Regions from separate parts of the Parabacteroides sp. AF21-43 genome, predicted to be linked through region 2. Evidence: riboswitches for the same ligand, from Rfam matches in the RefSeq annotation. Region 2 holds a riboswitch; each other region holds the start of a gene.

The links. A riboswitch is a leader RNA that binds a small molecule or an ion and turns the genes downstream of it on or off. The one in region 2 is predicted to bind cobalamin.
Region 1: it holds a riboswitch for cobalamin, as region 2 does, so the genes downstream of both, DWX84_RS20005 (TonB-dependent siderophore receptor) here and DWX84_RS03330 (sirohydrochlorin cobaltochelatase) in region 2, are expected to answer to the same signal.
Region 3: it holds a riboswitch for cobalamin, as region 2 does, so the genes downstream of both, DWX84_RS20045 (TonB-dependent receptor) here and DWX84_RS03330 (sirohydrochlorin cobaltochelatase) in region 2, are expected to answer to the same signal.

The regions. Positions count from the first base shown of each region.
Region 1 is NZ_QTMG01000041.1:4,144-6,352, reverse strand. It holds gene DWX84_RS20010 (threonine/serine exporter ThrE family protein) at 1-532, shown strand, start outside; cobalamin riboswitch at 648-844, shown strand; gene DWX84_RS20005 (TonB-dependent siderophore receptor) at 920-2,209, shown strand, end outside.
Region 2 is NZ_QTMG01000003.1:46,752-48,960, forward strand. It holds gene aspT (aspartate-alanine antiporter) at 1-650, opposite strand, end outside; cobalamin riboswitch at 737-934, shown strand; gene DWX84_RS03330 (sirohydrochlorin cobaltochelatase) at 1,062-1,979, shown strand; gene DWX84_RS03335 (TonB-dependent siderophore receptor) at 2,126-2,209, shown strand, end outside.
Region 3 is NZ_QTMG01000041.1:16,302-18,510, forward strand. It holds gene DWX84_RS20040 (anaerobic ribonucleoside triphosphate reductase) at 1-459, opposite strand, end outside; cobalamin riboswitch at 721-922, shown strand; gene DWX84_RS20045 (TonB-dependent receptor) at 972-2,209, shown strand, end outside.

The sequences.
Region 1 (2,209 bases), on a different contig from region 2:
TGAATTAAATATGGTTCCACATGACCCGTACTACATATATGCATTAGCGGCAGCTATCTCCGCCATAGGCTTCTCCATGATATTCAATATTCAACGCCGATTATTATGGGTGGTAGCCGTAGGAGGTATCATTGCGGTATGTACCCGTAACTTTGTGAACTTCGAATTAGGTTATGGTCCTGTGATCGGCTCGTTTATGGGAAGCTTCGTAGTCAGCCTCCTTGCCGTAAAAGCGGTTCATTGGTGCCATGTTCCCAATCACGTATTGACGATTCCATCTGTCATTCCTATGATTCCGGGAGTACTCATGTATCGCTCATTACTGGCATTTATAAACCTGCATGGAGTAGTCGGTGAGGTCACAAACGCATTCTTCAACGGGATCAATTCCGCACTCATCATTCTTTGTATCTCACTCGGTGTAGCTGTCCCGAACATCTTCGCCCGTCGTTACATCGCCAAAGATCGCCAACGACATTTACAAGAGGAACTGGAAAAGCGCCGGGAAAGAGGAAAGTTCATTGAATGGTGAAAAAACTTTTCCATAAAGATTAGTCCGGGAAAAACTATCGCATAAGGATATGCCAAATTGTTTAACACGTTCAATATATTTAACATATTTCATTAAAAAAAACCCTATCAATACTATACTTTTGTGATGTCTTGGTGATAGACGTTGCATTCTGCAAGTCTATAAAAGGGAATTTCGGTTAGATTCCGGAACAGAGCCCGCTACTGTAAAACCCGTAAAGAGGAAAGCTTCTTCATGCCACTGTCTTTTCTAAAGATGGGAAGGTCGCTTTCCGGGTTAGTCAGGAAACCTGCCAGATAAAAAAAGAAATAGATTCTCCCGGGATTTGGGGAACTAGTGGAACGATTACATTAGAGATGTAAACTGCGTAATTAATTTTTATACATTATGAGACACTTTTATTTGTTCCTGCTAATTGTTAGCGGGATTGTTTTGTGTGGCACCCGGACGGTCGCTCAAAGTAGGCCATCCGAGGGAAGTTCCAGAGTCATATCCGGTACGGTCGTAGATGAAGACAACAAGGCGATGGCAAACATTGTCATTTACATTAAGGGTACGGATATACGGGTTATTTCAGATACGGATGGGTATTTCTCCTTATCACTAAAGGACACGAAGGACCACGTACTAATCACCAACAGTTACAACACCGTCTCGGCGATCCGGGATATTCCCGCGGGAGAAGGAAATTACGAGATGGAGATTCAGTTATCTTACAAACTATTAGGATTACCCGAGGTAGATATCGTCGGGGCAAAACCACAGAGTTATAACTCCGACATCGCTAATTCGGCTACCCGTATGGATATCCCCGTGATGGAAATACCCGGAACCGTAGGCATAGCGACCCGGAAATTATTGGAAGACCAACAGGCTACCACCATGACCGAGGCCGTAAGGAACCTGGGCGGCGTGAAAGGCGGACCTTCCGGCGAGGCTTCCAACATCAACGAGGTCTTCTCTTCCCGTGGTTTCTCCATGACGAACTCCCGTAACTATTTCAGGAACGGGGTACGATACCTAAAGTTCTCGAACGACGCGCTATCCAGTATCGAGCGTATAGAGATCCTCAAAGGCCCGGCATCTGTCCTTTATGGAGCGGTAGAGCCCGGAGGTATCATCAACTTTATCACCAAGCCGACCTTATATACGCCCCGGTATGGCGCTACGATCAGATACGGCAGTTACGACTATAAGCAAGCCTCTATCGACATTTCCGGCCCGCTGAACACCAAAAAGACCATCCGTTACCGCTTGAACGGAATGTATGAAGATGCCGACAAATTCAGGAAACCGCAAAACAGCAAACGATACGACATCACCCCAGTCATCGACATTGACTTAGGACGCAAGACCACCCTTAATATCGATGCCGATATCTTCCGGGATAAAAGGACACAGGATCCGGGCGTTTTGCATATCAACAATGAGGTGATAGATAACGGATTCAAGACATTCCTTGGCGAACCGTGGGCCTATGGCAAGTTTACCAATAATAGCGTTGGTTTCCAGTTGACCCACCGTTTCAACCAGAACTGGTCATTCAGAAGTTCCGCCCGCCAATATTTCACGCATGAGGATCGTCTGTATTTCCAGATGAAAACCCCTCAGAAGGACAGCACGATTACCCGCCGTTTGGCACATTGGGACGCAAAAATCAATTATACCAATGTATTG
Region 2 (2,209 bases):
GCGGCAGGCATAAAGCCCGGTTGCTCGCTCTCGTCGTTATTTCCCATTTTAGCCTCTAGCTCTTTACACGCTTTTTTCACGTAGTCGAGTCCTCCTAAAAGACGTGGCCCGATATCACTCACTAACCATGCGGATCCTGCCGTACCGAAAATATAAGTTACCGCATAGGCCACGGGCATTACATTTACCATAGCACTTTTATCCGTATCGCTAATATTCATCTGTCCGATCGTATCTTCGGCAACTCCTAATACTGCCGACATCGTCTGGGAGCCCGCCAATAATCCTGCGGCCTCGCCTGCGTTATATCCCATAAGTTTCGCTAACAAAAAAGGAGCGATCAAACAAAATATACACATGACGGCGGCGAAAAGCATTTGAGGAAGACCTTCCTTTTTCAATCCCCGGAAGAACTGTGGCCCAACGCTATATCCTACAGCGAAGAGGAACATCAAGAAAAAGACGGACTTTAACGGTCCGCTTATATCGATTTTTAATTGCCCGATCAATACACCGACCAATAATACGCTGGTAACCGTTCCCAGCGTGAACTTCTTTATCTTAAACTTGCCAATCCAGAAACCGAGAGCTAAGGTTATGAAAATAGCTAGCTCCGGATAATGTTGAAGTAAATTAGTTATCCATTCCATATCTATTTATTTGATGTTAAACAAAAAAGATGCTATTGGAACAGGGATTCTTTGAAAGATGTTGTTACTTTTCGGGATTATTTATATAAATTTGCGACCGCTTAGGTGATAGAGTTTGTCTACCGACAACTCTATAAAAGGGAATCCGGTTAGAATCCGGAACAGTGCCCGCTACTGTGAAGCTCTTGAAAAGGAAAGCGTTCTGCTATGCCACTGTCTTAAGAAAGATGGGAAGGTTGCTTTCCGAGCCAGTCAGGAAACCTGCCAAGCGAAGTAATGATTAATTCCTCCCGGGGTCAGGAGTAATTAAGAGGATAGAAATATCACCTATATCTAAAAGATGTTGGAGACGTAATAATACGTTGTCTCCGTGGGATTGATATGTAATCTAATTATTAATATATTCATATGATGAGGAAACACTTACTATCTTTCTTCTTGCTGGTCATCAGCCTAGTTTGTCGTGCGCACGATGGCGAGAATTTTGTAGCATCCGATTTATTCGCCTCTTTACAACCGGGCGATAAGGCCGCTTTATTGATGGTACATTTTGGAACAACCCATGATGATACCCGTGCCTTGACAATCGACGCGATCAATCAAAAAGCGAAAGAAGCTTTCAAAGATGTTGAGTTGCGTGAGGCATGGACTTCTCGCATTGTAATGCGCCGCTTAAAAGCTCGTGGCGTAGAGAAACTGAACCCGATCGAGGCCTTGGAAAAATTAAAGACTGATGGTTATACACATGTCTTGATCCAATCCACGAATATAATCGAAGGTATCGAGATGGAATCCTTACGTAAGGATGTTGCCACCATGAAATCTTCTTTCAAGGAGATTCGTATCGGTAATCCTTTATTGTATACACCGGAGGATTATGAGGCGGTAATCGTCGCTATCACAAAAAATGGGGCGAAAGAAGGCGCTACTTTATTGGTAGGCCATGGCACTTATACTCCGGCGACGGCTCAATATGCCATGTTGGATTATATGTTGAAGGAGAAGGGATTCAAGGATTATTCCGTAGGAACCATCGAGGGCTATCCTACTTTTGATACGATGGTAGCCCAAGTAAAGGCCAATGGAACGAAGAAAGTCTTGTTGATGCCATTTATGTTTGTCGCCGGAGACCATGCGAAAAACGATATCGCCGGTGATTGGAAAGAGGAACTGGAAAAGAAAGGCTACGAGGTAAGCGTATTTATGGAAGGTCTGGGACAGAATCCGGATATTCAGAAGATCTTCATCGAACATGCCCGTTTCATGGCTAAACATAAGATGATCGATATCGTTGATAAGAAGAAAGCTTATGCGGTAGAGAAGGACTAAAAAAGTTCTCCAAATCTATGTTTTATTCCTTTCGGAAGAAAAAGTAATTCCTTCCGAAAGAAACTAAATTTTCATTCGAAGGAAAATGGAATTTCTTTCGAAAGGGATTTCACATGCATACAATAAACAGTTATAATGCTAAATATATGAAAAGAGTTTTGACAATCTTACCGTTGACAGCCTTATGTATCAGTACGATGCAGGCACAACACAAGAATGAGTACACGAAT
Region 3 (2,209 bases), on a different contig from region 2:
GTTTGATACGGCTTCCTTGACCTCTTCGCTCAATAAATAGTCATCTACAAACGGCTTGGTGGTCTCGCTGGAGAATTTCATCATCATGCCGGCGGGTGTATCGGCGTTCATATTCGCGTTCTCACGGGTGATGTCGTTGGATTTGATATTGATAATCTCCAAGAACATATCCCGTGTTTTCGCCTTGCGGGCTACGCTTCGCTGATTTCGGTAAGCGATATATTTCTGCGCTACGTCCTTCCGGCTACTGGCCATCAATTCCAGTTCCACGGCATCTTGAATCGCCTCTACGGTCATTTGAGGTTCTCCCTTGAATGAGATATGGTCTGTGATTTGGCGAATCAGTTGCATATCTTCTCCCTTGTCTGTATGCAACATGGCTTTACGGATAGCGGTTACTATCTTCTCCTCGTTGAAGCCAACGATACGCCCGTCCCGTTTAACAACTGTCTGTATCATGATGTCGATTAATTTGTGATTGATTATGTGCGCAAAGGTATCGTATTACTCTGTATGATTTTCTTTTTGGAAAACTTTTTGCTAATTAAATTATGTTAATGTGTTTATATATAATAAGTTGAAAAATATTTTGGAAAACTTTGTGTGTTGTATGGTCTCTTTTCTTTTCCTTTTTGGCGATGTTGTACATTATAAGATTCTCTTTGTAAAGCTTTTAAAGAACATAAGCCGGGATATGTTTTTGTTTATATAAAATAATTCATACTTTTGCCCCGTTTTGGTGATGACGTAAAACCATCCGGTTTTGTCATAAAGAGGGAATCCGGTGCGAATCCGGAGCAGTGCCCGCTACTGTAAGCCTTTGTAAAGTAGAAAGCATTTCTCATACCACTGTCTGCGAAAGACGGGAAGGTCGTTTTCTAAGAGGTAAGTCAGGAAACCTGCCAAACGTTTTTTATTGCTGTTTTTCTCGGGGTCAGGAAAGCGGAAATATACATAATAACAAATCGTTTATGAAAAGAAAGTGTTTGTGCGCGGCTTTAGCTGTAAGTTGTGCGATAAACGTATCATTTGCGCAGGTACGTTTACAAGGTAAAGTCGTGGATGAAAGTAATGAACCAATCCCGGGCGCGAATATTCGTGTGTCGGAATCATTAAATGGTACAACAACGGATGCCGGCGGAAAATTTGAGCTGAACCTTCCCGATGGTAGACATCGTATTCGTGTGACTTACCTTGGTTATGAACAGGGCGTGTATCAAACGGATCACTCGGAAAAAGATGTCGTTATTAAGTTGAAAGAAAAGTATGTGAATATCGATCAAGTGGTGGTAACCGGTACCGGTTCGCATCGCCGCATGAGTAATTCCCCTATTCCCGTGAAAGTGCTTACGGGAAAAGACTTGAAAGAGGCGAGCGTAACTAATTTCCAAGATGCGATGACCAAACTGAACCCGAGTATCGTATTTATGGAGAACGGGCAAGGGGCTACGATGAACATGAACGGTTTGACGGAGAAATACGTGGTTATCTTGGAAAACGGCAAGCGTTTGGCCGGCGATGATACCTATTCCCGTATCGATATGTCTAACGTAAAGCGGGTAGAGATCTTGAACGGGGCCGCTTCCGCTTTGTATGGTAGCGACGCGATCGCCGGCGTTATCAATATCATCACGGATGATTCCCGCAATAAGGTGAACGTGACGAGCAATAGCCGTTATGGTAGCAAGAACCAATTCTTGCAGTCGGTCAACGCAGACGTGAATCTCGGGAAGTTCGGTTCATATACTTCTTATCAATATCAACGGGCCGATGGTTGGCAATTAAATCCCTATACGGAGAGTAAAGGCGAGTTGGTTCCTACCAATAAGCAAGCTTCCGAAGGATTTCACCGGAACGTGATCAACCAACGTTTCACGTACGACGCTACGGATCGTTTGTCTTTTTATGTGCGTGGTACATTCTTCGGACGTTCCAGCGATCGCCCGATGCCGATGGATAAAGTGAATACGACCAACTATGATATGCGGAAAGAGACGTTCACCTATGGAGCGGGCGCTCAATACATGATTAATAAGAACTCTTATTTGAACGCAGATTATCTATCGGACAACCATAGTACCTATAAGGATTTCTTTGATGGAAAGAAAAGCGGAGAGAGCGATATGACGAAGCGGATTCATTACCATAACTTGAATGTCAAAGGAATCTTCCGTTTAGGTAAGTATAATAAGCTTTCGGCAGGTGCGGA